Regions from separate parts of the Streptomyces sp. NPDC001903 genome, predicted to be linked through region 2. Evidence: riboswitches for the same ligand, from Rfam matches in the RefSeq annotation. Region 2 holds a riboswitch; the other holds the start of a gene.
The links. Region 2 has a riboswitch for S-adenosylmethionine ahead of thrC (threonine synthase). Riboswitches for the same ligand answer to the same signal wherever they lie in the genome.

Region 1: linked by a shared signal. The riboswitch ahead of ACFYZS_RS23095 (aminotransferase class V-fold PLP-dependent enzyme) and the one ahead of thrC (threonine synthase) in region 2 are both predicted to bind S-adenosylmethionine.

The regions. Positions count from the first base shown of each region.
Region 1 is NZ_JBIASZ010000010.1:199,313-213,894, reverse strand. Features, by position in the region: gene ACFYZS_RS23110 (rhomboid family intramembrane serine protease) at 93-815, shown strand; gene ACFYZS_RS23105 (Lrp/AsnC ligand binding domain-containing protein) at 812-1,093, shown strand; gene ACFYZS_RS23100 (ferredoxin) at 1,109-1,690, opposite strand; gene ACFYZS_RS23095 (aminotransferase class V-fold PLP-dependent enzyme) at 1,704-3,101, opposite strand; SAM riboswitch class IV at 3,333-3,449, opposite strand; gene trpD (anthranilate phosphoribosyltransferase) at 3,544-4,608, opposite strand; gene ACFYZS_RS23085 (cytochrome bc complex cytochrome b subunit) at 4,776-6,404, opposite strand; gene ACFYZS_RS23080 (Rieske 2Fe-2S domain-containing protein) at 6,401-7,459, opposite strand; gene ACFYZS_RS23075 (c-type cytochrome) at 7,456-8,265, opposite strand; gene ACFYZS_RS23070 (heme-copper oxidase subunit III) at 8,342-8,962, opposite strand; gene ACFYZS_RS23065 (hypothetical protein) at 9,162-9,563, shown strand; gene ACFYZS_RS23060 (Ig-like domain-containing protein) at 9,673-10,920, opposite strand; gene ACFYZS_RS23055 (cytochrome c oxidase subunit 4) at 11,037-11,435, opposite strand; gene ctaD (cytochrome c oxidase subunit I) at 11,432-13,162, opposite strand; gene coxB (cytochrome c oxidase subunit II) at 13,159-14,148, opposite strand; gene ACFYZS_RS23040 (cysteine desulfurase/sulfurtransferase TusA family protein) at 14,432-14,582, shown strand, end outside.
Region 2 is NZ_JBIASZ010000014.1:92,769-107,350, reverse strand. Features, by position in the region: gene ACFYZS_RS28010 (MoaD/ThiS family protein) at 1-158, opposite strand, end outside; gene thrC (threonine synthase) at 192-1,466, opposite strand; SAM riboswitch class I at 1,484-1,633, opposite strand; gene ACFYZS_RS28000 (glucosyl-3-phosphoglycerate synthase) at 1,852-2,802, shown strand; gene ACFYZS_RS27995 (trehalose-6-phosphate synthase) at 2,848-4,287, shown strand; gene ACFYZS_RS27990 (hypothetical protein) at 4,313-4,918, opposite strand; gene otsB (trehalose-phosphatase) at 5,053-5,901, opposite strand; gene ACFYZS_RS27980 (DUF3263 domain-containing protein) at 6,166-6,402, opposite strand; gene ACFYZS_RS27975 (extracellular solute-binding protein) at 6,453-7,754, opposite strand; gene ACFYZS_RS27970 (ROK family protein) at 7,966-8,898, shown strand; gene nagA (N-acetylglucosamine-6-phosphate deacetylase) at 8,898-10,049, shown strand; gene ACFYZS_RS27960 (1-phosphofructokinase family hexose kinase) at 10,166-11,083, shown strand; gene ACFYZS_RS27955 (CBM35 domain-containing protein) at 11,154-12,176, opposite strand; gene cdgB (diguanylate cyclase CdgB) at 12,245-14,008, opposite strand; gene ACFYZS_RS27945 (flavin reductase family protein) at 14,322-14,582, shown strand, end outside.

The sequences.
Region 1 (14,582 bases), on a different contig from region 2:
AGCCGCCGTCCGCGTCAATCGCCGGACCGCAGCACGTAACCCTACGGCCTGCCGGTGCTCCGGGCGGGTTCGCTTGGGTCATGCTCGATCGCATGATCGTAAAGTGGCAGGCCCTCCGGGAGGCCGCCCGGGGCCCGGTGGTCGTCCACGCGCTGATCGCCGGCTGCTGCGTGGTGTTCCTGTGCGGCCCCGCCTCGGGGCTGAACCCCTCCTACGGGACGGGCGAGCGGCTGGTGGAGACGGGGACCGCGTACTTCCGGCGCTGGGGCGTGGTCCCGGACGAGCTCTTCACCGGCTCGGTGCGGGCCCTGCTGACACCGCTCACCGCCCTGTTCGTGCACGGCAGCTGGCTGCACCTGCTCGGCAACATGCTGTTCCTGTACGTCTTCGGCGTGATGACCCAGGAGCGGATGGGGCGGCCGGAGTTCCTGTCGTTCTACATCTGTACGGGCTACCTGGCACTGGCGGCGTACGCGGCGGCCAACGCCTCGTCGGCGCAGACGCTGGTGGGTGCGTCCGGCGCGATCTCCGCGGTGCTCGGCGCCTTCCTGTGCCTGTTCCCGCGCGCCCGCGTGACGAGCCTGTTCCCCTTCCTGCTCTTCCTCCCCCTGCGCTTCCCCGCCTGGCTGGTCCTGCTGTTCTGGTTCGCCCTCCAGTGGGTGGCGGCGCACCGCGCCGGCAGCGGCCCCGGGGTGGCCTACCTCGCCCACCTGGTGGGCTTCTCGCTGGGGTTCGTCTACGCGTGGGTGCGCTATCGGCGTACGACTAGAGTGAGGCGACCAGCGACGGCCACCGAGGGAGACAGCCAGCCGTGATCACCGCGATCGTGCTCATCAAGACCAGCGTGGACCGCATCCCCGAGATCGCCGAGTCCATCGCCGCGCTGGACAACGTCAGCGAGGTCTACTCGGTCACGGGGACGTACGACCTCATCGCGCTGGTCCGCGTCGCCCGCCACGAGAACCTGGCGGACATCATCCCGGGCCGCATCAGCAAGATCCCGGGCGTCGAGGCGACGGACACCCACGTGGCCTTCCGCACCTACTCCCAGCACGACCTGGAAGCGGCCTTCGCCATCGGCCTCGACGCGTAGCAGCAGGCGCGGCCCTCACAGCGCGGGCAGGGCCTCCCCCGGCCGCGCGGGGCGGGCCTCCTGGAGCCAGAACAGGTAGCCGCGCAGGTAGTCGCCCAGGCCGTGGTCGATGTGGGCGACGTACGCCCGTGCCCCTGCGGCGGCCTCGCGCCGGTGCTCGTCCTGCGACACGGACCAGGTCCGGTCCAGGGCGTCGGCCCACGCGCGGACCCGGCCCCGGTCGCGCCACCAGTCCCGGACCAGCTCCGGGGTCCAGTGGGCATCGCCGTCGCACTCGAAGCCGGCCATCGGGTCCTGCCAGGCGGCGGCCATGACCCGGTGGGTCTCCTCGGGCGTGCGCGGCTGGCGGTAGACGAACTCCTGGCCGTACTCGTCGTCGTACAGGATGTGATCCGGTGCGACCCCGCGGCCCACCCAGCACGTGTCGGTCGCCGCCCCGTAGAACGGTCCGGGCACGTTGCGCCAGTTGCGCTCCGGCCACGCGTCGGGCCAGGCACCCCACGACGCGTTGTAGACGGGCACCCACTGCGCCAGGCCGGGGAGCGGCTCACCCTCCGCGCAGGCGCGCAGCGTCGGTATCGGATCCCAGTACGTCATGGTCCGTACCGTCTCATACGGCCGGGACGCAGCGGCCTTCCTCGGTGCGGTAGCGCCACTTCGCCCCGTCGGCCACCAGCTCCTTCACGGCGCCGACGAAGCGGTCGACGTGCTCGTCCGGGGTGCCGGCGCCGAAGCTGACCCGGATCGCGTTCAGCGAGCGCTCGCCCGGGGCCGCCTCGGGGGCTCCGCATTCGCCCTGGGCCTGCGGCTCGCTGCCCAGCAGGGTGCGGACCAGCGGGTGGGCACAGAACAGGCCGTCGCGGACGCCGATCCCGTACTCCGCCGACAGCGCCGCCGCGAAGTGCGAGCTGTTCCAGCCGTCCACCACGAAGGAGATGACGCCGACCCGCGGGGCCTCGTCGCCGAACAGGGACAGGATCCGGACGGCCGGGACCTCGGCCAGGCCGTCCCGAACCTTGGAGATCAGGTGCCGCTCGCGGGCGACGAGGCCCTCGAAGCCCGCCTCGGTCAGCGCCTTGCAGGCGGAGGCGATCGAGTACACCCCGATCACGTTCGGGGAGCCGGCCTCGTGGCGGGCCGCCGTCGTGTGCCACTCGACGTCGACGCCGCCGTCCGCGCGGCGGGCGACCTTGCGGGAGGCGCCGCCCCCGGCCAGGTACGGCTCCGCCTGCTGCAGCCAGTCCGCGCGGCCGGCCAGCACGCCCGAGCCGAAGGGCGCGTACAGCTTGTGCCCGGAGAAGGCCACCCAGTCCACGTCCAGCTCCTGCACGGAAACGGGGTGGTGCGGGGCCAGCTGGGCGGCGTCCAGGACGATCCGCGCGCCGTGGGCGTGCGCCGCGGCGGCGAGCTCCTTCACCGGCCACAGCTCACCGGTGACATTGGACGCGCCGGTGACGCAGACCAGCGCCGGACCGTGGGGATCGCGCTCCGCGAGCGCCCGCTCCAGGGTCTCCACCGCCTGGGCCGGGGTCCGCGGCGCGTTGAGGTAGGTGACCTGCGCGTCCCCCCACGGCAGCAGCGAGGCGTGGTGCTCGGTCTCGAAGACGAACACCTGGCAGCCGGCCGGCAGCACGGCGGCGAGCAGGTTCAGCGAGTCGGTGGTGGACCGGGTGAAGATCACCTGATCGGACGGACGGCAGTCGAGGAACTCGGCGACCGTCGCCCGGCTCTGCTCGAAGAGGTCCGTGGACAGCTGGGAGAGGTAGCCCGCACCGCGGTGCACGCTGCCGTAGTACGGGGCGTACGCGGCGACGTCGTCCCAGACCCGCTGCAGCGCCGGGGCGCTGGCCGCGTAGTCGAGGGCCGCGTACGTCACCTCGCCGCCGGTGACGAGCGGCACGGTGACGTCCCGGCCGAGGACCGGCAGCGGCTCGGCACAGGCGGGGTCGGCGGTGGCGGTTGCGGTGACGACGACGGCGGCGGCGGCGGTGTTCGGGTACGTGGACATGGCGGTATCTCCCGGCAGGACAGGCTGAATGGCTTCGGAAAGCCCGTACACGGGTGCACGGATGCGCGGGTGCGCGACGGCGCATCGGCACACGGCCAGTGGTACGGGAACTGCCTCGACGCGCGGACGACTCGGGACCGCACGGAGGGTGAAGAAGGGGCGGAGTCGCCCTATCGCATTCGCTTGCTCACGGAAAAGCTCCTCGAGAGACCAGGACCCCTGGTGTCGAGGGATCCGCGCTTGCCGCAGGCCTTTCTGCCTGCGACCTGGTCATCACCCGGGGCACCCCGCCACGGAAGGAGGGTTGCCGGACAGCAAGCCGGGGCCAAAACGCTGTCACTCGTGACCTGGTCAGCATCCTGCCACAAGATCCCCCACGCGCAAGACCCCGGTCCGCATGGTGATACGCGGAACCGGGGCCCCGGCCGGAAACGATCAGTGGCTACGCGTTGCTGGCCGCCACCCAGCGGTCCAGCGCCGCCTTGGCCGCGCCCGAGTCGATGGACTCCGCCGCGCGGGCGATCGCGGCGCGGATCTGGTCCTCCAGGGGCTCCGTACCCGGATCCAGGGCCACCAGGGCCGCCGCCGAGTTCAGCAGGACCGCCTCGCGCACCGGGCCCGGCTCGCCGGCCAGCAGCCGACGGGCCACGTCCGCGTTGTACGAGGCGTCCGCGCCCCGCAGCGCCGAGACGTCCACCAGCGGGATGCCGACGTCGCGCGGGTCGAAGGACTGCTCCTGCACCCGGCCGTCGCGGACCCACCACACCCGGGAGGTCGCCGTCGTCGTCAGCTCGTCCAGGCCGTCGTCCCCGCGGAACACCAGCGCCGAGGAGCCCCGCTCCGCCAGCACGCCCGCCACGATGGGGGCCACCCGCGCGTCCGCCACGCCCGTGGCCTGTGCCCGTACCCGCGCCGGGTTGGTCAGCGGGCCCAGGAAGTTGAACGTGGTCCGGATGCCCAGCTCCTTGCGCGCCGCCGCCACGTGCCGCAGCGCCGGGTGGAACTTCACCGCGAAGCAGAAGGTGATGCCGGCCTCCTCCGCGACCTCGACCACCCGCTGCGGGGTGAGGTCCAGGTTGACCCCGAGCTTCTCCAGCACGTCCGAGGAGCCGCTCGCGGAGGACGCGGCCCGGTTGCCGTGCTTGACCACCTTCGCGCCCGTACCGGCCACCACGATGGAGGACATCGTCGAGATGTTGACCGTCTTGGCCCCGTCGCCGCCCGTGCCGACGATGTCCACCGTCCGGCCCGGCACCTCGATCAGGTTGGCGTGCCCGTACATCGACCGTACGAGGCCGTTGATCTCCGCGACCGTCTCCCCCTTGGCCCGCAGCGCCACCACGAAGCCGGCGATCTGGGCGTCCGTGGCCTCCCCGCGCATGATCCGGTCCATGGCCCAGGCGGTCTCGTCCGCGCTCAGGTCCTGACCGGTCAGCAGGGCGTCGAGGACGCCCGGCCAGCCGCGGGCCGCCACGCTGTCGCCGCCTGCCGGGGTCGCAACGTTCATGGTCCGCTCCTGCTGTTGGTCGGCCACCCGATGTCGGGTTCCACGTCGAAAGGTAAGGGGTTCAGCCTATCCAGCCCCGGGGACGGCAAAGAGCCCCGTCCGGACACTGGACGGGGCTCTTGCCGTGGCGACACCAGGACTGACCTGAATCAGTCCCTCAAGCGGGATCAGTGGTGGCCGTGGCCGCTCTGGATCTCCTTGTACTCCTCCACCGTGGGCTTCGGAATCTGGCTGTCCTCCGCGTAGTAGCCCTTGCTGAGCTTCGCGCGGAGCTTCTCCATGCGGCCGACCTTGCGCTCGACGCCGTTCTCGTCGACCGTCGGGCCGATCTCGACCGGCTTGTACTGCTCGTGCGCGGTCAGCGTGTGCAGCTTGCCCTGCGTCAGCGGCTCGTGGACCTCGACGAACTCACCGTGCGGCAGGCGCTTGATGATGCCGGTCTCGCGACCGTGCAGCACCTTGTCCCGGTCCCGGCGCTGGAGGCCGAGGCAGATCCGCTTGGTGATGACGAAGGCGATGACCGGGCCGACGAAGAAGCCGATGCGGGCGAACCACGTGATGTTGTTGATCGACAGGTGGAAGTACTGCGCGAACATGTCGTTTCCACCGGCGATCAGCAGGATGACGTACCACGTCAGCCAGGCCACACCGAAGGCCGTACGGGTCGGGACGTTGCGCGGGCGGTCCAGGATGTGGTGCTCGCGCTTGTCCCCGGTGACCCAGGACTCGATGAACGGGTACACCGCGATCGTGGCCAGGACCAGCGGGAAGATCACCAGCGGGATGAACACGCCCAGGACGAGCGTGTGGCCCCAGAGGTTGATCTCCCAGCCGGGCATCGCACGGATGAGGCCCTCGGAGAAGCCCATGTACCAGTCGGGCTGCGCGCCGGTGGACACGTGGTCCGGCCGGTACGGGCCGAGCGCCCAGATCGGGTTGATCGAGGCGATCGCCGCGATGGCCGCGATGACACCGAAGACCAGGAAGAAGAAGCCTCCGGCCTTGGCCATGTAGACCGGCAGCAGCGGCATGCCGACGACGTTGTTGTTCGTCTTGCCGGGACCCGCGAACTGGGTGTGCTTGTGGTAGAAGACCAGGATCAGGTGGGCCACCAGCAGGCCCATCATGATGCCGGGCAGCAGCAGGATGTGGATCGAGTAGAACCGCGCGACGAAGTCGCCGCCGGGGAACTCGCCGCCGAAGAGGAAGAACGACAGGTACGTGCCGACGATCGGCACGGACAGGATCGCGCCCTCCATGAAGCGGACACCGGTGCCCGAGAGCAGGTCGTCCGGCAGGGAGTAACCGGTGAAACCGGTGAACATGCCGAGGACCAGCAGCAGGAAGCCGAAGATCCAGTTGACCTCGCGCGGCTTGCGGAACGCGCCGGTGAAGAACACGCGCATCATGTGCACGAGCATCGCCGCGACGAAGATCAGCGCCGCCCAGTGGTGGATCTGGCGGATCAGCAGACCACCGCGGACGTCGAAGCTGATGTCCAGCGTCGAGGCGAAAGCCTCGGACATCTGGACGCCCTGCATCGGCACGTACGAGCCGTGGTACACGACCTCGTTCATGCTCGGGTGGAAGAACAGCGTCAGGTACACACCCGTGAGGATGATGATGATGAAGCTGTAGAGGCAGATCTCACCCAGCATGAAGGACCAGTGGTCCGGGAAGATCTTGCGCATGTTGGACTTGGCCAGGCTGTAGATGCCCAGGCGTCCGTCGGCCCAGTCCGCTACCCGCTCGCCCTTGGAGGGCGCCGAGCGCTTCGTGTCAGTGGCAGTGCTCATCCGCGCTCCCAGAATGCAGGACCGACGGGCTCTTCGAAGTCGCCGAGCGCTTCGAGGAAGCCTTCACCGTTCACGCCGATCCGCAGCTGCGGAAGCGCGTGGCCGGCCGGACCGAAGATGACTCGGGCGCCGTCGGAGAGGTCGAAGGTGGACTGGTGGCACGGGCAGAGCACGTGGTGGGTCTGCTGCTCGTACAGGCTGATCGGGCAGCCGACGTGGGTGCAGATCTTCGAGTAGGCCACGATGCCCTCGTGGGACCACTCGAGTTCCTGCTTGTCCTTGATGTCCTCCGGCTTGATGCGGACGATCATCAGGGCGGCCTTGGCGATCTGCGTCTGGAAGTCGTGCTGCGCCTCCTCCAGGCCCTCGGGCCTGGCGAAGGTCAGCGAACCGACCAGCACGTCCTCGGGACGCAGCGGCTCGTTCGTGTTGTCGTTGATGAGCAGCTTGCCCTTGGCCCACACGGTCTTGCGCAGCTTCTCCTCGGGCAGCGGGCCCAGGTCGCGCATGATCATGAGAGCGGACAGCGGCAGCATCGACAGCGCGCCCAGCATGGTGTTGCGGATCAGCGGGCGGCGGGCGATGCCCGACTCCTGCGCGCCGTCCGCGAAGTCCTGCATGACCTTCGCCTTGAGCTCCGGCGGCGCCGCGATCTCGTGGCGCTCGTCGGCGACCTCGACGTCGGACATCAGGGTGCGGGCCCAGTGGACCGCGCCCGCGCCGATGCAGAAGAGGGCCGTGCCCAGGGTCAGACCGAGCGCGAAGTTCAGCGCGCTCACCTTCCCGATCGGGAAGATGTAGACGATCTTGTCGACCGGGAGGGTCACGTACGAGGCGATGAAGCCGATCGTGGCCAGCATCGACAGCGTGAACAGCATCGCCACGGTGCGCTCGGAGCGCTTCGCGGCCCGCTCGTCGATGTCCTGGATACGGGGCTTGTGGACCGGCAGGCCCGGGTCTGCGAACGGGTCGTCCGCGATTGCTACGCCACCGTGGTGCGCGTCGCCCTGCTCGCTCGGCAGGTGCTTCTCTTCGGGAATGTCTTGGCTACTCATGACTTCTTGGCCTTAGCGGTGTGGGCCGCGACCCAGACGGCGACAGCGATCAGCGCACCCAGACCGAAGATCCAGCCGAACAGACCCTCGGAGACGGGGCCGAGGCCACCGAGCTTGAGACCACCGGGGCTGGTCGACTCATCGCCGTTCACGTGCTGGAGGTACGCGATGATGTCCTTCTTCTCCTTCGTCGGCATGGTGCTGTCCGGGAAGGAGGGCATGTTCTGCGGGCCGGTGAGCATGGCCTCGTAGATGTGCTTCGGCGAGACGCCCTCGAGGTTCGGGGCGTACTTGCCGTTCGTCAGCGCGCCGCCTTCGCCGGTGAAGTTGTGGCACTGCGCGCAGTTGTTGCGGAAGAGCTCACCACCCCTGGCGATGTTGGCGCCCGCCGGGTCGTACTGCTTCTCGGTCGGCACGATGGGGCCGGCACCGAGGGAGCCGATGTAGGCGGCGAGCTGGTCGATCTGCGCCTGGTCGTAGATGACCGGCTTCTTCGGCACCTGCACGCCGGGCTGCTGGGCGGGCATGCGGCCCGTGCTCACCTGGAAGTCGACGGCCGCGGAGCCGACGCCGACCAGGCTGGGGCCGTCAGTGGAACCCTGACCGCCGGTTCCGTGGCAGCTTGCGCAGCCCACGGCGTAGAGCTTCTTGCCCTCCTCGATGGCGAGGGACTGGGCGGTTTCATCGGCCTGCGCCTTGCCCGCGGGGGCGAAGGCGGCGTACAGCCCCCCAGTGGCCGCCAGCGCGAGGAGTAGAACGACGACCGCCGCCAGCGGATGGCGTCGTCGTGCGGAGAGCTTTTTCACGGATTACCCCGGTGTCAGGATCTTCTGCGTCGGTGTTTCTGGATGGAGTGCCGGGTCTTGCCCGGTGACGTGTTCGCTACTTGATCAGGTAGATCGTCGCGAAGAGGCCGATCCAGACGACATCGACGAAGTGCCAGTAGTAGGACACGACGATGGCCGACGTGGCCTGTTCGTGGGTGAACCTCTTGGCCGCGTACGTCCGGCCGAGGACCAGCAGGAAGGCGATGAGACCGCCCGTCACGTGCAGACCGTGGAAGCCGGTGGTCAGGTAGAACACCGAGCCGTACGGACCTGACTTGAGAGACATGCCCTCGTGCTTGACCAGCTCGGTGTACTCGAACACCTGGCCGCCAATGAAGATCGCACCCATGACGAATGTGATCATGAACCACGACCGGAGCTTCTTCACGTCACCGCGCTCGGCGGCGAAAACGCCGAGCTGGCAGGTGAGGGAGGAAAGCACCAGGATCGTCGTGTTCGTCGCCGAGAAGGGCAGATTCAAGGCCGAAGCCTGCTCTGACCAGTACTCGGCACCTGTCACGGATCGCAGGGTGAAGTACATCGCGAAGAGGGCCGCGAAGAACATCAGCTCGGAACTCAACCAGATGATGGTTCCGACGCTGACGAGGTTCGGCCGGTTGACCGTCGGGTGCGCGTGCCCGGTATCTACTGTCGTTGCTGTCGCCACGACCGACATTATGTCGGTCGCTTATCCCGCCCTCACCCCGGGGGGTGCCGTTCGGAGTGTCAGGGGCGTGTGCAAGGCCCGAACGGCCCATCAGATCGGCCCCGGGACCTTCATCGGCGAGGCTGTCCGAACCGATGTTGACACCGGGTCGGACGGAGTAGCATCCCGCGCAACATCAACGTGATTCACGGCACCGTGGAGGAACGAAATGCGGTCGACTGCACGGGTTCTGGTCTACAGCGACGACGCGAGCACCCGCGAGCAGGTGCGGCTGGCGGCCGGGCGCAGGCCGGCCGCCGACCTGCCGCCGGTCGAGTTCGTGGAATGCGCCACGCTCCCGGCCGTCCTGAGCGAGCTGGACGCGGGCGGGATCGACGTCTGCGTGCTGGACGGGGAGGCGGTCCCGGCCGGCGGCATGGGCGTGTGCCGGCAGATCAAGGACGAGATCTTCCGGTGCCCGCCGGTACTGCTGCTGATGGGGCGTCCGCAGGACGCCTGGCTGGCCACCTGGAGCCGCGCGGACGCGGCGGTGACCCTTCCGGTCGACCCGGTGGAGTTCGCGGACGCCCTGGCGGGCCTCGTGCGTTCCCGGCTGTCGTCGGCCGCCTGACGCGCGGCCGCCGCCGGCGCGCCGTCATCCGTACGAACGGACTTCGGTGCGCCGGTGCCGGGCCGGGCGGGCCCGCCCGGCCCGCGTCCGGAGCGCGGGTCAGCCGGACTCAGACCTGCGGGCGCAGCCGGGCCTGGTCGATCGGACTGCGGCCTTCCTGGGTGCCCTTGAGGAGGGCGCTGCCGTCGCGCCACTCCTTCCAGTCCAGGTTCCAGTCGCCGAAGCCGTTGCCGAAGGGCTCCATGTCGTCGCCGATGCTGTTGATCACCCGGACGATGTCGCCCTCGGTGATGTTCTCGTAGAACCAGGCGGCATTGCCCGTGCTCATGCCGGTGCAGCCGTGGCTGACGTTCTCGGAGCCCTGCGAGTCGACGGACCACGGTGCGGCGTGCACGTATTCACCACTCCAGGTGACGCGGGTCGCGTAGTAGACGGGCAGGTTGTAGTACTCGCTGCCGCCGATGCCGACGGTGTCGCCGCGCATCTGGACGAAGTACTGCTTGCCGAGCACCACCTTGACCCCGTTGCGGGTGGAGAAGCCGGGCTTTCCGGTGGTCACCGGAATGGTGTTGATCACTTCTCCGTTGCGCTCGAACGTCAGGTAGTGCGCGGAGGCGTCCGTGGTGACCTCGACGCGGTCCCCGATCTCCAGCGTCAACGGCGTGGTGGCGGCCCCGTGGAGCTCGTCCGTGATCTTGATGCCCTCCAGATTGCTCCGTACGGAGACGGTGGAGTGCGCGGGCCAGTAATCCTTCGGGCGGAAGTGCAGGTTCTTGTCGTCCACCCAGTGCCAGGCGCCCTCGACGCCCGGCGGCAGGCTGACGACCAGGCCCCGCTCCACGATCGCCCGGGCGGCCTTGTCCGTGACGGGCTCGTTCAGCACGGCCGTGAGGGGCTGTCCGACGCCGTACTTGCCCTCGTCCGGCCCGAATTCGACCTTGAGGACCTTCTCGGCCGGAGTGGTCTCGAACGTCAGCCTGCGCTGCCCCGGAGCGCCGCGCTCGTCCTCGGTGTTCACCAGGACCGTGTAATGGACGCCGGCCGCCATCGGGGCCGTGCTGTGCCAGCGGTCGCCCTTGGCGCTCAGCTCGCCCGCGAGGCGCCGCCCCTGGCCGTCCACGGCGGACACGTCGGTGATCCGGCTGCCGCCGGTGCCCTTGGCGGTGATCTCCAGGGGCTTCTCGGGGTCGACGGGCCTGCCGCCCGGCGGCTGGTTGAAGACGACCTGGTCGCCCGCGTCGTACGGGCGGGCGGACAGCGGATTGTCTCCGGGCCCGCAAGCGGTGGCGCCGGCCCCGAGGGAGGCCACCAGCACGGAGCAGCCGAGTACCGTCCAAAGACGCGGTGAGTGCTTCATGGAGCCCACGCTATGAAGGTATGACCATTGCTGCGCGCGGGGTGACTGCAAACGAGGGGCCCGGACTCCTCCATTGGAGGTGTCCGGGCCCCGGGTCTTGTCTCGGTGCTGCGGTCCTACTGGTTCTGGTTCTCACCGCGGTAGTACTCGTACACCCAGCCCCACAGGCCGATCAGGATGATCGGGGCCGAGAAGTACATGAGCCACCAGCCGAAGACGACGCCCATGAACGCGAACGCGCCACCGATGGCCAGCGAGAGCGGCTGCCAGCTGTGCGGGGAGAAGAACCCCAGCTCGCCCGCCTCGTCGGCGACGTCGGCCTCCAGGTTGTCCTGGGCCATCTCGTCGACGCGCTTGGCCGTGAAGGCCAGGTAGTAGCCGATCATGACGCTCAGGCCGAAGGCCAGGAAGAGCGCGGTGGTTCCGACGGGCTCCTTCGACCACACGCCGTACACGACGGCCATGATCAGGATGAAGAAGGAGAGCCAGAGGAACATCTTGCCCTGGATCTTCACTTGCCGGCCTCCTTGCCACCGGTGACGGCCTTGGCGGCGACGCTGTGGTCCTCGAGGTGGTCGAGGGCTGCGATCTCAGGGTGGTGCAGGTCGAACGCGGGCGACTCGGAACGGATCCGCGGCAGGGTGAGGAAGTTGTGCCGCGGCGGCGGGCAGGACGTCGCCCACTCGAGCGAACGGCCGTAGCCCCACGGGTCGTCGACCTCGACCTTCTTGCCGTACTTCGCCGTCTTCCAGACGTTGTACATGAACGGCAGCATCGACATGCCCAGCAGGAACGAGCTGATCGTCGAGATCGTGTTCAGGGTGGTGAAGCCGTCGGCCGCGAGGTAGTCCGCGTAACGGCGCGGCATGCCCTCGGCGCCCAGCCAGTGCTGCACCAGGAACGTGCCGTGGAAGCCGATGAACAGCGTCCAGAAGGTGATCTTGCCGAGGCGCTCGTCCAGCATCTTGCCCGTGAACTTCGGCCACCAGAAGTGGAAGCCGGCGAACATCGCGAACACCACGGTGCCGAAGACGACGTAGTGGAAGTGCGCGACGACGAAGTACGAGTCGGAGACGTGGAAGTCCATCGGGGGCGAGGCCAGGATGACGCCGGTCAGACCACCGAAGGTGAAGGTGACCAGGAAGCCGATCGTCCAGAGCATCGGGGTCTCGAAGGACAGCGAGCCCTTCCACATGGTGCCGATCCAGTTGAAGAACTTCACACCGGTCGGTACCGCGATCAGGAAGGTCATGAAGGAGAAGAACGGCAGCAGCACACCGCCGGTGACGTACATGTGGTGGGCCCACACGGTCACGGAGAGGCCGGCGATCGCGATCGTCGCGGCGATCAGGCCGATGTAACCGAACATCGGCTTGCGCGAGAAGACCGGGATGATCTCGGAGACGATTCCGAAGAACGGCAGCGCGATGATGTACACCTCTGGGTGTCCGAAGAACCAGAAGAGGTGTTGCCAGAGCAATGCGCCGCCGTTGGAGGCGTCGAACACATGGGCGCCGAACTTGCGGTCGGCCTCCAGCGCGAAGAGCGCGGCGGCCAGCACCGGGAAGGCGAGCAGGACCAGGACACCGGTCAGCAGCACGTTCCAGGTGAAGATCGGCATGCGGAACATCGTCATGCCGGGGGCGCGCATGCAGATGATCGTGGTGATGAAGTTGACCGAGCCGAGGATCGTGCCGAAGCCGGAGAAGGCCAGACCCATGATCCACATGTCGGCGCCGATGCCCGGCGAGCGGACCGCGTCCGACAGCGGGGAGTAGGCGAACCAGCCGAAGTCGGCGGCGCCGTTCGGCGTCACGAAGCCGGCCACCGCGATGGTCGAGCCGAAGAGGTACAGCCAGTACGCGAACATGTTCAGCCGCGGGAACGCCACGTCGGGCGCGCCGATCTGCAGCGGCATGATCCAGTTCGCGAAGCCCGCGAAGAGCGGGGTGGCGAACATCAGCAGCATGATCGTGCCATGCATGGTGAACGCCTGGTTGAACTGCTCGTTCGACATGATCTGCGTGCCCGGACGAGCCAGCTCGGCGCGCATGAGGAGCGCCAGCACGCCGCCGATGATGAAGAACACGAACGACGTGACCAGGTACATCGTGCCGATGGTCTTGTGGTCGGTAGTGGTCAGCCACTTCACGACGACATTGCCCGGCTGCTTGCGCCGCACCGGCAGCTCGTTTTCATACGAGTCGGCGGCGGCACCCTGAGATTCGTTGAGGATGCTCACAGTTTGTTCGTCTCCGCATTCCGGGCCGGGTCAGTCTGCTTGATGCCGGCCGGGAGGAAGCCGGTCTGCCCCTTCTCGGCCAGTTCCTTGAGGTGCGCCCGGTAGGCCTCGGGCGAGACGACCTTGACGTTGAAGAGCATCCGGGAGTGGTCGACGCCGCAGAGCTCGGCGCACTTGCCCATGAAGATGCCCTCTTGGGACGGGGTGACCTCGAAGACGTTCGTGTGCCCCGGGATGACGTCCTGCTTGAACAGGAAGGGGACCACCCAGAAGGAGTGGATGACGTCGTTCGACGACAGGATGAAACGAACCTTCTCACCCTTGGGCAGCCAGAGCGTGGGGCCGGGGTACTTGACGCCCTCGGCCGCCTTCTCCAGGTTCACGTCCGCAGGAGTGCCCTTCTCGTAGACGCCTTCGGCGCCCGCGGGGAATTCCTTGGTGAAGCGGTCCGGGATGTTGGCGAGCGCCTTGGGAACCTCGCCCGCCTTCGGGGTCGCCGCATCGCCGTCGACGTTCTCGACGTAGTTGAAGCCCCAGCTCCACTGGAAGCCGACCACGTTGATCGTGTGCGCGGGCTTCGGGGTGAGGGCGAGCAGCTTCGACTCGTCGCGCGCGGTGAAGTAGAAGAGCACCGAGACGATGATGAGCGGGACCACGGTGTACAGCGCCTCGATGGGCATGTTGTACCGGGTCTGCGGGGGGACCTCCACCTTCGTCCGGCTGCGCCGGTGGAAGATGACGCTCCAGATGATCAGGCCCCAGACCAGGATGCCCGTGATGAGGGCAGCTGCCCACGACCCCTGCCACAGGGACAGGATGCGAGGCGCCTCCTCCGTGACCGGATAGGGCATTCCGAGCCGGGGGAAGTCTTGCCAGTTGTACGAGCAACCAGTGGCGGTCGCCAGGACCGCGCCCGCAGTCAGCGCCTGCAGCAGCTTCCGCCGCATCGGGCGCCGCGGCGAGCGGTCGGAGCCGTAGGGACTCACGTAGCGCCTTCCCGAGAGTCTCGGCCCGCGCGGCCGGCCGCGGCCGTATTCGGGTCGGTCGCCGGCCCTGACGCAGGCAGGGGTTTGGATGTTTATGCGGACCAAACCCTACTGGACGCTATTTGGGGTCGCGCGGGGAGGGTGCCCAACGCGCCGCTACTGCCCCCGAAGGGATGGATCCGCCGTACGGGGGACGGCCCAACACCCCCTGAATGGCGGCCTCCGGAGGCCATCTGACGGCCCCTGACCTCGAACGCCGCCGGCGGCCGGTTAGCGTGGCCCGATGCCGTACTTCGACACCGCGTCCGCCGCTCCCCTGCACCCCGTGGCCCGGCAGGCGTTGCAGGCCTCCCTGGACGAGGGCTGGGCGGACCCCGCCCGGCTCTACCGGGAGGGCCGGCGCGCCCGGCTGCTGCTGGACGCGGCGCGCGAGG
Region 2 (14,582 bases):
AGCTTGCCCTGGTCGTCCAGGACGCGGGCGGCGATGCCCGGGTGGTTCGCCTCTAGGGAGGCGATGACCTCGGAGAGCTTCGCGCCCTCGGCGGTGACCTCGGCCTGGCCGCCGGTGTAGGTGCGCAGGATGGTGGGGATGCGGACGTTGACGCTCATGGCGCTACTGCCTTTCCGGGTTGCAGGTGTGGATCAGGCCAGGCCGGCGGCGCGGAACGCGTCCAGGCTCGGGCGGATGGTGGCGGTCTGCCCGCTGTCCGCGGCCACCGCCTCCAGGGTCTTGAGGCCGTCACCGGTGTTGAGGACCACCGTGGTCAGCGCCGGGTCGAGCTGCCCGTTCTCGATGAGCTTCTTCGTCACGCCGACGGTCACGCCGCCCGCGGTCTCGGCGAAGATGCCCTCGGTCTGCGCGAGGATCTTGATGGCCTCGACGACCTGCTCGTCGGTGACGTCCTCGACGTAGCCGCCCGTACGGCGGGCGATGTCCAGGACGTACGGGCCGTCGGCCGGGTTGCCGATGGCCAGCGACTTGGCGATGGTGTTCGGCTTCTGCGGGCGGACCACGTCGTGGCCGGCCTTGAAGGCGGTGGAGACCGGGGAGCAGCCCTCGGCCTGCGCGCCGAAGATCTTGTACGGCTTGTCCTCGACGAGGCCGAGCTTGATCAGCTCCTGCAGACCCTTGTCGATCTTCGTGAGCTGCGAGCCGGACGCGATCGGGATGACGATCTGGTCGGGCAGCTGCCAGCCGAGCTGCTCGCAGATCTCGTACGCCAGCGTCTTGGAGCCCTCGCCGTAGTAGGGGCGCAGGTTGACGTTGACGAAGCCCCAGCCCTCGCCGAGCGGGTCGCCGATGAGCTCGGAGCAGAAGCGGTTGACGTCGTCGTAGTTGCCCTCGATGCCGACGAGGTCGCCGCCGTACACACCGGCCATGACGACCTTGCCCTGCTCCAGGTCGTGCGGGATGAACACGCAGGAGCGGAAGCCGGCCCGGGCGGCCGCGGCGCCGACGGCGCCGGCCAGGTTGCCGGTGGAGGAGCAGGACAGGGTGGTGAAGCCGAAGGCGCGGGCGGCCTCGACGGCGATGGCCACGACGCGGTCCTTGAAGGAGTGCGTCGGGTTGCCGGAGTCGTCCTTCACGTACAGCTTGCCGGTGACGCCCAGCTCCTTGGCCAGGTTGGCCGCGTCCACGAGCTTGGTGAAGCCGGGGTTCAGGCTGGGCTTGGAGGCCACGTCGGCGGGGACGGGCAGCAGCGGGGCGTAGCGCCAGATGTTGTTCGGGCCGGCCTCGATCGCCGCGCGCAGCGCCTCGGGGTCACCGGTGGGAAGGTCGTAGGCGACTTCCAGCGGACCGAAACACTCGACGCAGGCGAAGATGGGTCCGAGTTCGAAACGGGTACCGCACTCACGACACGAGAGGCCGGTGGCAGGTCCGAGATCGACAGAGGTGGCAACAGTCTGTGCAGCCATGATGGCGAGGCCCTTTCTCCTCATCTTCCCCATGGCGCACTTCGCCATGAGACGGAATTGGCACCTTCCCTAGCCGGGGACCCCGCTGCTGCAAGCAAGCGCGAGAACCGACTGGAGGGTTGCCGGGGCTTCAACGGGCCGTGTCCCTCTGCCCCTCTGGATGAGCGGTATGGCACCGGGCCGCGCGCTCTGCGGCGCGTCCGGGCGTTTGTGCGCGGGGACCCCCGGCATGCGGTGGTCCTTCGCGTTGTTCAAGACTGTAACTGAAGGTCCGGGTGGTTGAGACAGCCGTCCGAACCGCGAGATGGATCACTTTTCGGCCGAAACCGCCGAGGAGTGACGGACGACCGGCGGACGACCGACGGACGAGCAGGGAGTGCTGAACGTGCTGGAAGAGGTGGAGCGCTGGTTCGCGGACCGCTCCTGGTCCGCGGCCGACCGACCGCTCGACCAGCTGCTGTCCGCCAAGCGGGCGGCCGGCACCACGGTGAGCGTCGTCCTGCCCGCGCTCGACGAGGAGGAGACGGTCGGCGCGATCGTCGAGGTGATCCGGCGCGATCTGATCGACGGGCTGCCGCTGCCGCTGGTCGACGAACTGCTGGTGATCGACTCGGGCTCCACCGACCGGACCGCCGAGGTGGCCGCGAAGGCCGGCGCCCGGGTGGTGCACCGCGACGAGATCCTGCCGCGGATCCCGGCCGCGCACGGCAAGGGCGAGGTGCTGTGGCGCTCGCTGCTGGCGACCACCGGGGACGTGGTCTGCTTCGTCGACGCCGACCTGCGGGACTTCTCCTCCGCCTTCGTGTCCGGGATCGTGGGCCCGCTGCTGACCGAGCCGGACGTGCAGTTCGTCAAGGCGATGTACGACCGCCCGCTCGGGGACGCCCCCGGCCAGGGCGGCCGGGTCACCGAGCTGGTCGCCCGCCCCCTCCTCAATCTGCACTGGCCGCAGCTGGCCGGCTTCGTCCAGCCGCTGGGCGGCGAGTACGCCGTGCGCCGGACCCTGCTGGAACGTTTGCCCTTCCCCGTCGGGTACGGAGTCGAGCTCGGCCTGCTGGTGGACGCGCTGCACACCGTCGGACTGGACGCGTTGGCCCAGGTGGACGTGGGCGTACGGCTCCACCGCCACCAGGACGGCCAGGCGCTCGGCCGGATGGCCGCGGCGATCTACCGGACGGCTCAGCTGCGGCTCTCGCGCGGCCATCTGACACGGCCCGAGCTGACGCAGTTCGAGCGCGGTCCGGACGGGTTCGTGCCGCGCACGTACCCCGTGGACACCGAGGAGCGTCCGCCGATGGCCGGGATCAAGGAGTACTCCGGCCGCCGGGTGGCGTGAGGGAACTGACGTTTGAGCGGGCGGGCCCCGGGCTAGGTTCGCCGCATGGCTTCCCAGGTACTCGTTGCAGCGAACCGCGGCCCGCTCTCCTACGCACTCGACGACGACGGCACCCTCACGGCCCGGCGCGGCGGGGGCGGACTCGTCTCCGGCCTCTCCGCGGCCCTCGCCCGCCAGCCGGAGGCGCTGTGGATCTGCGCGGCGCTGTCGGACGCGGACCGGGAGGCGGTCCGCCGGGGCGTCTCCGAGCCCGGCGTCCGGATGCTGGACATCGATCCCACGACGTACGACGACGCGTACAACGGCATCGCGAACTCGGTGCTGTGGTTCACCCACCACCACCTGTACGACATCCCGCGCGAGCCGGTCTTCGACGCGGGGTTCCGCCGTCAGTGGGATTCGTACGTCGCGTACAACCACGCCTTCGCGGTGGCGCTGGCCGAGGAGGCGGGCGAGGGCGCGGCCGTGCTCGTGCAGGACTACCACCTGGCGCTGGTCCCCGGTGAGCTGCGCGAACTGCGGCCCGATCTGAGGATCAGCCACTTCACGCACACCCCGTGGGCCTCGCCGGAGTTCCTGGGCATGCTCCCCGACGACATCCGCTCGCAGCTGGTGTGGGGGATGCTCGGGGCGGACATCGCGGGCTTCCACACCTGGGCGTGGGCGGACGCCTTCACGGCCGGCGCGCACATCGACGACGCGAGCGGCACGGCCCGCCCGACCGGGGACCCGCGGCGCGGGGTTCAGCACCGGAGGGCGGGCGGGCCCACGCGCCACACGGACGTGGCCGTGTACCCGCTGGGCGTGGACGAGGACGAGCTGCGGGCGCTGGCGCACCGGCCGGAGGTCGGCGACAAGCTGGCGGCGCTGCGCGCGGAGGTCGGGGACCGCAAGACGATCGTCCGGGTGGACCGGACCGAGCTGTCGAAGAACATCATCCGGGGGCTGCTGGCGTACCGGGAGCTGCTGACGGAGCACCCCGAGTGGCGCGGCCGGGTGGTGCACCTGGCCTCGGCGTACCCCTCCCGCCAGGACCTGGCGGTGTACCGGTCCTACACGCAGGCGGTGCGGGAGCTGGCGGACCGGATCAACGAGGAGTTCGCCACGGAGGACTGGCAGCCGGTGCTGGTGTCGGTGAAGGACGACTTCGCCCGCTCCCTGGCCGCGTACCGGCTGGCCGACGTGGCGCTGGTGAACCCCGTCCGGGACGGGATGAACCTGGTGGCGAAGGAGATCCCGGTGGTGTCGGACGCGGGGTGCGCGCTGGTGCTGTCGACCGGGGCGGGGGCCTACGGGGAACTCCGCGAGGACGCGCTGACGGTGAACCCGTACGACGTGTCGGCGACGGCGCGGGCGTTGCACGCGGCGCTGTCCATGCCGGCGGGTGAGCGGCTGGAGCGCACGAAGCGCCTGGCCGCCGCCGCCACGGCACTCCCCCCGACCGACTGGTTCACGGCCCAGCTGGACGCCCTCCGCGAGGTCTAGGGGGCGTCTTGCCGATCAGGCCGGGTCAGTCCAGGTCGAACTGCCAGTACGCGCTCTCGCGGTAGCTCGCGGACGGGGGGCGGACCTCGACCGTGACCGGGGTCCCCCGCCTGTCGGGCACGACCCTCACCTGGACGGTCCGCTTGCCGCCCTCGGCCAGGGGCGGCATGAGGGCCGCGGCCGCCTCGTCCTCGTTGAGCCAGGTCAGCGTGGAGTCGGACGGGTGGCCGTCGGAGGACCTGCCCGGCCGCACGACGACGGGGGCGTCGGCGATGGTGCTGGTGGCGGTCCTCTTCGACCCGCCGCCCGGCTTCAGCACCTCGTCGGTGCCGTTGGCGTAGGTGACGGTGAAGCGGTAGGCGCCTCCGGCCTCGCGGCGCGGCCTGCCGACCGTGACCTCCAGGTCGTCGATGTACCGGGCGGTCGCGCCGGCGCCGAGCGGGTCCGACACGCTGCCGGAGGTGGCGCCGTTGTCGAGGTGCCCGCCGCCCTGCAGGCCCTTCCCGATCTCGGCCAGCGCCGTGGCTCCCACGAGGGCCAGAACGGCGGCGACGAGCAGCGCCACCGCGCAGCCGGTGAAGCCGCGGGTGCTCGCGGCGGTCTCGGTGTCGGGGGTCGGGTCCGTGTCCATGCGGTCGACGATAGGAGCGGCCGGGCGGCGGATCATGAGCGCGCGTACTCAAAAACCGGCTGGGTACCCGGGTACCCGGGCCCGTGGGTGCGTGCGTACCGGACACCGGGCGCCGCGGGCGCGGCACCCGGGCGTCAGGAGCGGATGGCCCCGGCCAGGGCCGCCAGGAAGGCGACGACCTCGGACGGGCCGTCCAGGACCAGATCGGCGCGGGCGGCGAGTTCCTGCACCTCGGCCGAGCCGCTGCACACCAGCAGCCCAGGCAGCCCGTCGGCCCGGCGCTTCTCCACCGCGGAGTACGCGGCGAGGTCGCCGAGGTCGTCGCCCGCGTACAGGACCGCCTCCGCGTCCCGTTCCGCCAGGAACTCCGTCAGGGCCACGCCCTTGTCCATCCCCGGCGGCCGCAGCTCCAGCACCGCCCGCCCCGGCTCCACCATCAGCCCGTGCCGCGCCGCCAGCTCGGCCAGCGGTTCGCGCAGCGCGGCGAAGGCCGCGTCCGGGTCGGCGGCGCGCCGGGTGTGGACGGCCAGCGCCCGGCCCTTCTCCTCGATCCAGGTGCCGCGCCAGGCCCCGATGGAGTCCAGGAACCCGGGCAGCTCCGCCCGTACGGCGGCCACGCCCGGGTGCTCGGCCGGCGCGTGGACGATGCCGGTCACCGCGTCCCACCGCTCGGCGCCGTAGTGGCCGAGGACGACGAGGTGCTCCAGCCCGGGAACTCCGGCGAAGCCCCCGTAGCGCACGGCGACGCCTGCCGGACGGCCCGTGATCACGGCCACCGAGTCGACCTCGGGGGCGAGTGCGGAGAGGGCCGGGACGGCTCCGGGGTGGGCCCGCGCCTGGTCCGGATCGGGGACGATCTCGGCGAGGGTGCCGTCGAAGTCGAGCGCGACCACGGAACGGCGGGGTGCGCGGAGCAGGGCTTCGAGGCCCTCGCGTCCGGCAGCGGTGACGGGCATCGGCAAGTCGTGCGGATGGCTCCCCATACGGACGACCCTAACGGCCCCGCCGGGCCACGGCTACGGCGCGCACGCACCCCGGGCGCCCCGCCGCCGGGCCTCGGCGAGACACCCCCTAGGGGGTGTCCGCAAAGTCCCGCCTGCCCCGCGGCGCCCGGCACGCGCTCTCGGCGCACCGGGCGAAATCCCGAGTACGTCCAGTACACCGGCTTCCGCCCGGCACACCGAGAGCACGCACCGGACACCGCGGGACCGCCCTTCGGGCGCACGGCGCTACTTTGCGGACACCCCCTAGCGCCTCGCCCGCTGCGCCTCGCGGATGCGGCGCAGCCGGTTCACGGTGCCGGGGGCGTGGGCCAGCGCGCGCGGGTCGTCCATCAGCACGTTGAGCAGCTGGTAGTAGCGGACCGGGGTCATCCCCAGCCCTTCCCGTATCGCGCGCTCCTTGGCCCCGGGCCCGGGCCAGGTGCGTCCCTCGTACGCGAGCACCGCGGCCTCGGTGGCCGTCAGCCCCACGTCGTCCGTCATACCGCCAGATTAACGCCGCCCTCCGACAGCGCCCCGGCCGCGCCCCCGGTCTACTGCGCGTCCGCCTTGCGCGCCGACTCCGCGATGTCCTCCAGGACCTTCGCCGGCTGCCCGCCCGGCTGGACGCTCTTGCCGATGTTCTGCTTGACGTCCTCGCTCACCCCGGCCCAGGACTTCTTGCCGACCGGGTAGAGCCGCGCGTTCGGCAGCGCCTGCAGGAAGGTCTTGAGCTGCGTGGCGGAGCCGCCCGTACTGGCGTCCATGGCCCGGTAGCCGGTCGTCGTGACCGGCAGCAGGTCGTACTTGTTGGTGAACGTCGTCACGTTCTTCGCCTCGTACAGGTAGTCCAGGAACTTCCCGGACTCCTTGCGGTGGCCGTTCTTGAAGGCCATCACCCAGTCCGCGACGCCCATCGTGGGGTGCTCGGTCCCGTCGGCGGTCGGCATGGCCACCATGCCGAACTTCACGCCCTTCTCCGCCGCCTGCTTCACCAGCGTGGGGTGGCCGTTGAGCATGCCGACCTCGCCCCGCGTGAAGGCGTCGAACGCCGCCTGCCGGTCCGTCTTGGCCGGTTCGAGCGCTCCGGTGAGCCCCTGGCCGACCATCTTGTCGCGCAGGAACTCGAACGTCTTGACGTTGTCCGCGGAGTCGATCGCGTACGCCTCTTCGTTGTCGGTGTAGCCGCCGCCGCCCGCGAGCATCCACATCATCGACTCGGCCTGGGCCTCCTCGCGGCCCAGCGGCAGCGCGAACGGCGTCGCCACGCCCGCCGCCTTGAGCTTCTTCGCGGCGGCCTCCAGGTCGGTCCAGCTCTTCGGCTGCCAGCCGCCCTTGGCGTCCTTCGGCACGACCCCGGCGTCCGTCAGCAGCTTCTCGTTGTAGAAGAGCAGGCGGGTGCTGGCCACGAACGGCATGCCGTACTGGACCCGCCGGACCTTGCCCGCGTCCGCGAGCGGCGCCAGGAAGTCGGCCTCGGTGCTGACGGAGAGCAGTTCCTCCGCCGTGTACAGCTTGCCGGCGGCCGCGTAGTCGGCGTACGCGCCGATCTGCGCGATGTCGGGGGCCTTGCCGGCCTTGACCATCTCCGCGACCTTGGCGTCGACCTCGGACCAGGAGTAGACGCTGACCTCGACCTTGACGCCGGGGTGGTCCTTCTGGAAGCCCGCGGCGAGGTCCTTCCAGTAGCCCGCCGAGGAGTTCTGCGGATTGTCCCCGTAGTCGGCCGCCACGACCCGCAGGGTCACCTCGTTGTCCCCGGTGAGGCTCCCCACGGCTCCGCAGCCGGTCAGTGCCGCGGCGGTCAGGCTCAGCGCGGCGCCGGTCGCGGCCAGGCTCAGGTAACGGCCCTTCACAGTTCTCGATCCACCCCTTGTTGTACGTACGATCCACGTAAGGTCTACACCACTTTGGCGGCTCGTCCACATCCGGAACGCACGGTGTCCGGTTCGTCGCCCGACCAAGGCCTTCGATTTTGTATGGCCGCTCAACAATCCCCTCCAATGGACTAGACCTTTCCCCGCCGAGCACGCGAGACTGTCACCTGTGAAACCCGTGAAACACGCCGTGAAGCACGTCATCGCCCTCGATGTGGGCGGCACCGGGATGAAGGCCGCCCTCATCGCCGACGACGGCACGCTGCTGTACGAGGCGCGCCGCGCCACCGGCCGCGACCGGGGCCCCGACGCCGTCGTCGAGACGATCCTGGAGTTCGCCGCCGAGCTGTCCGGGCTCGGCCGCGAGCGCTTCGGCGTGCCCGCCGTCGCGGCCGGCGTCGCCGTCCCCGGCATCGTCGACGCCGAGAACGGGATCGCCGTCTACGCGGCGAACCTGGGCTGGCGCGACGTGCCCATGCGCGAGCTGCTCAGCGGGCGGCTCGGCGGCATCCCGGTCGCCCTGGGCCACGACGTCCGCACGGGCGGGCTCGCCGAGGGCCGCATCGGCGCCGGCCGGGGCGCCGACCGCTTCCTGTTCGTCCCCCTGGGCACCGGCATCGCCGGCGCCATCGGCATCGCCGGCCGCATCGAGGCCGGCGCCCACGGCTACGCGGGCGAGATCGGCCACATCGTGGTCCGCCCCGGCGGCCCCGCCTGCGGCTGCGGGCAGTACGGCTGCCTGGAGACCCTCGCCTCCGCCTCCGCCGTCAGCCGCGCCTGGGCGGCCGCCTCCGGCGACCCGGCCGCGGACGCCGCGGACTGCGCCAAGGCCGTCGAGTCCGGTGACGCGCGCGCCCGCGAGGTGTGGCAGGCCGCCGTCGGCGCCCTCGCCGACGGCCTGGTCACCGCGATCACCCTGCTGGACCCGCGCACGCTGATCATCGGTGGCGGGCTCGCCGAGGCGGGGGAAACCTTGTTCACACCACTACGGAAGGCCGTCGAGGAGCGCGTGACGTTCCAGCGGCTGCCCGACATCGTTCCGGCGGCCCTCGGGGACACCGCCGGATGCCTGGGCGCAGGGCTGCTCGCCTGGGACCTACTCGCCACGGAGGTACCTGCCTGATGTCCGGAAGCGCACACAGCACCGTTCTCTCCGGCGCCAGGGTGGTCCTGCCCACCGGGACCGTGGCGGGCGGCCGCGTCATCGTCGACGGCGAGCGCATCGCCGGCAGCGCCGCCGAGGGCGCGCGGACCGTCGACCTGTCCGGACACTGGCTCGTCCCCGGCTTCGTGGACATGCACAACCACGGCGGCGGCGGCGCCTCCTTCACCTCCGGCACCGCCGAGGAGGTCCTCAAGGGCGTACGGACCCACCGCGAGCACGGCACCACCACGCTCGTCGCCTCCACCGTCACCGGCGACCTGGACGAACTGGCCCGCCGCGCCGGGCTGCTCGCCGAACTGACGCAGGCGGGCGAGATCGCCGGCATCCACTTCGAGGGGCCGTTCATCAACCCCTGCCGCAAGGGCGCGCACAAGGAGGACCTGCTCCGCGACCCCGACCCGGCCGAGGTCCGCAAGCTCATCGACGCCGCGCACGGCGCCGCCCGCATGTTCACCCTCGCCACCGAGCTCCCCGGCGGGCTGGACTCCGTACGGCTGCTGGCCGAGCACGGGGTCATCGCCGCGATCGGCCACACCGACTCCACGTACGAGCAGACGCGCCAGGCCATCGACGCGGGCGCGACCGTCGCCACCCACCTCTACAACGCGATGCCCGGCATGGAGCACCGCGCGCCCGGCCCGATCGCCGCGCTGCTGGAGGACGAGCGGGTCACCGTCGAGCTCATCAACGACGGCACCCACCTGCACCCGGCGATGCTGGAGCTGGCCTTCCACCACGCGGGCGCGCACCGCGTGGCGCTCATCACCGACGCGATGGACGCGGCGGGCTTCGGCGACGGGATCTACCACCTGGGGCCGCTGGAGGTCGAGGTCAAGGAGGGCGTGGCCCGCCTCGTCGAGGGCGGTTCGATCGCGGGCTCCACGCTGACGCTGGACACCGCCTTCAAGCGGTCGGTGACCTTGGACAAGCTGCCCGTCGAGTCCGTGGTGCAGGCGATCTCGGCCAATCCGGCCAAGCTGATCGGCCTGTACGACGAGGTCGGCTCGCTGGAGCCGGGCAAGTACGCCGACCTGGTCGTCCTGGACGCCGAGTTCGACGTCAAGGGCGTCATGCGGCGCGGCGAGTGGATCGTCGACCCGCTGGTCTGACGAAGGCCGCGGCGCTGGTCCGGGCGGGTACGGAGGGAAGCGGGCGGCCCGCGGGACTGGGCCGCCCGCACTGCTGTTTGGCATGATCCCGGCACACACCGAGACCGGGGCCTGCCATGATCCTCACCGTGACGCTCAACACCGCACTCGACGTCACCCACCATGTACCGAAGCTGATTCCGCACGCCTCGCACCGGGTCACCGCAGTGAGCGAGCGGCCCGGCGGCAAGGGGCTCAACGTCGCCCGGGTGCTGGCCGCGCTCGGCCACGAGGTCACCGCGACCGGCTTCGCGGGCGGCCGCACGGGCGCCGTCGTACGCGAACTGCTCGCCGGCGCCCCGCGGGTGACGGACGCTCTGGTCCCCTGCTCGGGCACCACCCGGCGCACCCTGGCCGTGGTCGACGAGTCCTCGGGGGACACCACGCAGTTCAACGAGCCGGGCCCGCTGATCGGTTCCGCGGAATGGGCCGCCTTCCTCGGGCGCTACGAGGAGCTGCTGGCCGGGGCCGCCGCGGTGGCCCTGTGCGGCAGCCTCCCGCCGGGCGTGCCGGTGGGCGCGTACGCCCTGCTCGTACGGGCCGCCCGCGCGGCCGGGGTCCCGGTCCTCCTGGACACCAGCGGGGAGGCCCTGCGCCGCGGGGTCGCCGCCCGGCCCGAGATGATCAAGCCGAACGCCGCCGAACTCGCCGAGCTGACCGGCTCCCGCGAGCCCCTCCAGGCCACCCGCGACGCCCGCCGCCGCGGCGCGCACGCCGTGGTGACCTCGCTCGGCCCGGGTGGGCTGCTGGCGGCCACCGCCCAGGGCACCTGGGAGGCGGCCCCGCCGCGCGCCCTGACGGGCAACCCGACCGGAGCCGGGGACTCCGCCGTGGCGGGCCTGCTGTCGGCCCTCACGGAGGGCCTGGACTGGCCGGCCCGCCTGACCCGCGCGGTCGCCCTCTCGGCGGCCACGGTCCACGCCCCGACGGCGGGAGACTTCGACCCCCGCACCTACGAGGAGGTACGGGGGTCGGTGAAGCTGACGGCGCGCTAGGCCGTCCCGGCCTGATCCGAAAGACACGGCCTGGACGCGGCCTGGGGCCCGGCCGTTGCGGGCGGGCCGGTCAGCCCTTCTCGAGCCAGAGCTGGTCGAGGTTGACCTCGCACTGGTTCCCGGCCTCGCACGAGATCTTGACCGTGTTCGTGCCCTGCTTGAGCGTCACGAGCGACCAGGTGTTGGTCCAGCCCTTGTCCCACTCGCCCGGCTTGGCCCCGGAGAAGTTCTTCATGTTGATCGGCCGGGACTGGGCCTCGCCGTTGATGGTCAGCGTGGTGCTGGCGTCCTTGCCGGGCACCCCGTAGACCATCTTCAGCTTGTACTGGCCCGCCTTGGCCACGTCCACGGTCCAAGTCGCCGCGGCACCGGCGGCGTTCAGACCGCCCACGTACTGGCCGCCCGCGCTCTTCGCGCCCGGGACGGTGGCTTCCAGGTGCGCGCCGCCCGTGAGGGACATGCCCGCGCCCGAGGCGTCCGCCTTGGGCAGCGGGGCCTCCGCGGACTGCGAGGGGCTCGGCTGGGCCGACGAGGAGTTCTGCGGCTGCGCGGACTGCTGCCCGCCCGTCGCGCTGCCCTTGTCGTTCTTGTCCTTGTCCTTGTCGCCGAAGGTCACGGCCGCGCCGATGCCGATCGCGACCGCGGCGACCACCGCGACCGCCGCGATGAGCATGCCCTTGCGGCTGGAGCCGGCGCCTCCGCCGCTGCCGCCGTGGCCGCCCGGCGCGGGGATCGTCGTCGTGGTCTGCCCCTGCTGCGGCGGAACCCCGTAGCCGCCCGCCTGGAGGGCTTCCGGGGCCTGGTACTGGGCCTGGTAGGCCGGCGGCTGCTGCTGCGGCGGAACCTGGGCGCCGCGCTGGCCGCCGTACGTCCGCTCACCGACCGTGCGCACCTGGTTGTACGAGGTACGGGGGACACCGGGCTGCACGCCGGGCTGCCCACCGACCGTCGGGCCGGGGTAGCCGTATCCACCGCCCGGTGGGGGCGGGGTGGCTCCGGCGGCCTGGCCGTCCGCGTAGAGATAGCCGAACGGATCGTCGTCCTCGGGCTTGTTCGCCCCACTGTTCGGGCCGTGGTTCGCGGGCGTCGTCATCGCAGGTCACTCCTTTCGACCCACGGGAGCCTACCCCGAACACGTGCACCCACGGGCGGCCGATCGCCTCAGCCGGCCCGGCGGTGTGCCTTGGAGCGGGACCTTTTCTCGATGTACATCCGCTGGTCGGCGGAGCGCAGCACCTCGTCCGCCGACATCCCGCAGCTGGCCCAGCCGATGCCGAAACTCGCGCCCACACGGACCGCGCGGCCGTCCACCCGGATCGGCGGGATGATGGCGTTGCGCAGCCGGACGGCCAGGTCGGCGGCGTCGGCCGCGCCCAGTCCGTCCGCGAGGACGACGAATTCGTCACCACCCAGCCGAGCGACGGTGTCACCGTCCCTGACGCCCGTCGTCAGCCGCCGGGCCACCTCGATCAGGACCGCGTCACCCGTGTGGTGTCCGAACCGGTCGTTGATCGATTTGAACCCGTCGAGGTCGCAGAAGAGCACCGCGAGCCCCTTCGTCCCGTCGTCGACGTCCGTCGCGGGCGCGACCGTGTGCACGTGGTGGTCGTACGGGCCCGGGCCCGCGCCGGGTCCGCCGGGCCCGGGAACCCCCGGGACACCGGGTGCGGGCACGACCGGGGCGCCCGGGTACTCGAAGGGCTCGGGGTAGGCGTCGGGCCGAAAGCCGTGCTCCCCGACGGCACCACCCGCCTCGATCCCGCCGCCGTGTCCGCCGTGTCCGCCGTGCGCCCCGTGCCCCTCGTACGCCGCGTCGAGCGCTTCCACGGCGGTGGCGCGGACCGACTGGGGCCTGCGGCACAGCCGCGCCCCGAGGCGGGAGCGCAGCTCGGCGCTGTTGGGCAGGCCCGTCAGCGAGTCGTGGCTGGCCCGGTGGGCGAGCTGGAGCTCGTGGCGCTTGCGCTCCTCGATGTCCTCGACGTGCGTGAGCAGGAAGCGCGGCCCGTCGGCGGCGTCCGCGACGACGGAGTTGCGCAGCGAGACCCATACATACGTGCCGTCGCGCCGCCCGAGCCGCAGCTCGGCCCGGCCGCCCTCGGCGGAGGTCCGCAGCAGGGTCCCGATGTCCTCGGGGTGGACCAGGTCGGAGAAGGAGTACCGGCGCAGCACGGAGGCGGGCCGGCCCAGCAGGCGGCACAGCGCGTCGTTGGTCCGCAGCAGCCGCCCGTGCTGGTCCCCGCCCATCTCGGCGATCGCCATGCCGCTGGGCGCGTACTCGAAGGCCTGCCGGAAGGACTCCTCGCTCGCGCGCAGCGCCTGCTGTTCGCGCTCCAGTCGGACCAGGGCCCGCTGCATGTTGGCGCGCAGCCGTGCGTTGCTGATCGCAATCGCCGCTTGGAAGGCGTACATCTGGAGCGCCTCGCGCCCCCACGCGCCGGGGCGGCGCCCGTTGCGCGGTCTGTCCACCGAAATGACACCCAGAAGTTCCCCGCCGGACGCGTACATGGGGGCGTAGAGCCGGTCCTCGGGGTGCCACTCGTCGGCGAAGCGCGGATCGGGTCCGTCCGTGTGCCACTGGGGCACGTCGTCCTCGAGGAGGACCCAGCCCTCGGTGTGCGGGATGAAGCGGAGCCCGTCCCAGCTCTCACCCATCGTCAGACGGCGTTCCCAGGAGGCGCGGGAGCCGACGCGGCCGGTGATCAGCGCCTCGGCGGCGGGGTCGCCGGCGAAGGCGGCGACGACGAGGTCCCCGTCAGGGCGTACGAGGTTGACACAGGCGAGTTCGTAGCCGAGGCCCACGACAATGCCGTCCACGACGGTCTGCAGGGTGTCCGCCAGGCTCCTGGCCGTGTTGAGCTCGGCCACCACCTGGTGAAGCTGCCGCAGGGTCGCAAGACGGACGTACGGCTCCGACTCGGTCTCCATTGCTCGCTCTCCCCGAGACCTCGACAGCAACTCCAGGTTTGTCATCGGCGTTTCGTTGCGGTGTCCCGTCCACTGAATCACAGTGAGCTGTGCCGCAGGTACACAGGGTCAACAAATCTTGCCCTCTGTGACTCAAGTCACATGAGATGAATAAAGGTGGGCAACGGGGGCCGTGTCACATGGGAGCGCTCCCCGGCCTTCTCGGGAGCAAACGATACGCCCGAGCCCCGGGCGGCCTAGGTCAACGGGCCGGGACGCGGCTCGGACTCGGGCCCGATGTGCGGCGCGGGAGGGCGAGACTAGCGTTCCGAACGTGCCGAAGACGACCCCTGTACCCGTGCCCATCCCCGCCACCCTTCATCCTGAGGGCGTGAGCAACGACGAGTTCCGTGCCGCGATGTCCCGACTGGCGGCGGGCGTGTGCCTGATCACCGCGCACGAACCGCCCCTGACGCCGACCGGCCCGGACGGCGAGGACGTCGGCATGACGGCGACCGCGTTCATGTCCGTGTCCCTGGACCCGCCGCTGGTGCTGGTGAGCCTGCGCGAGGGCTCCCGGATGGACGACCTGCTG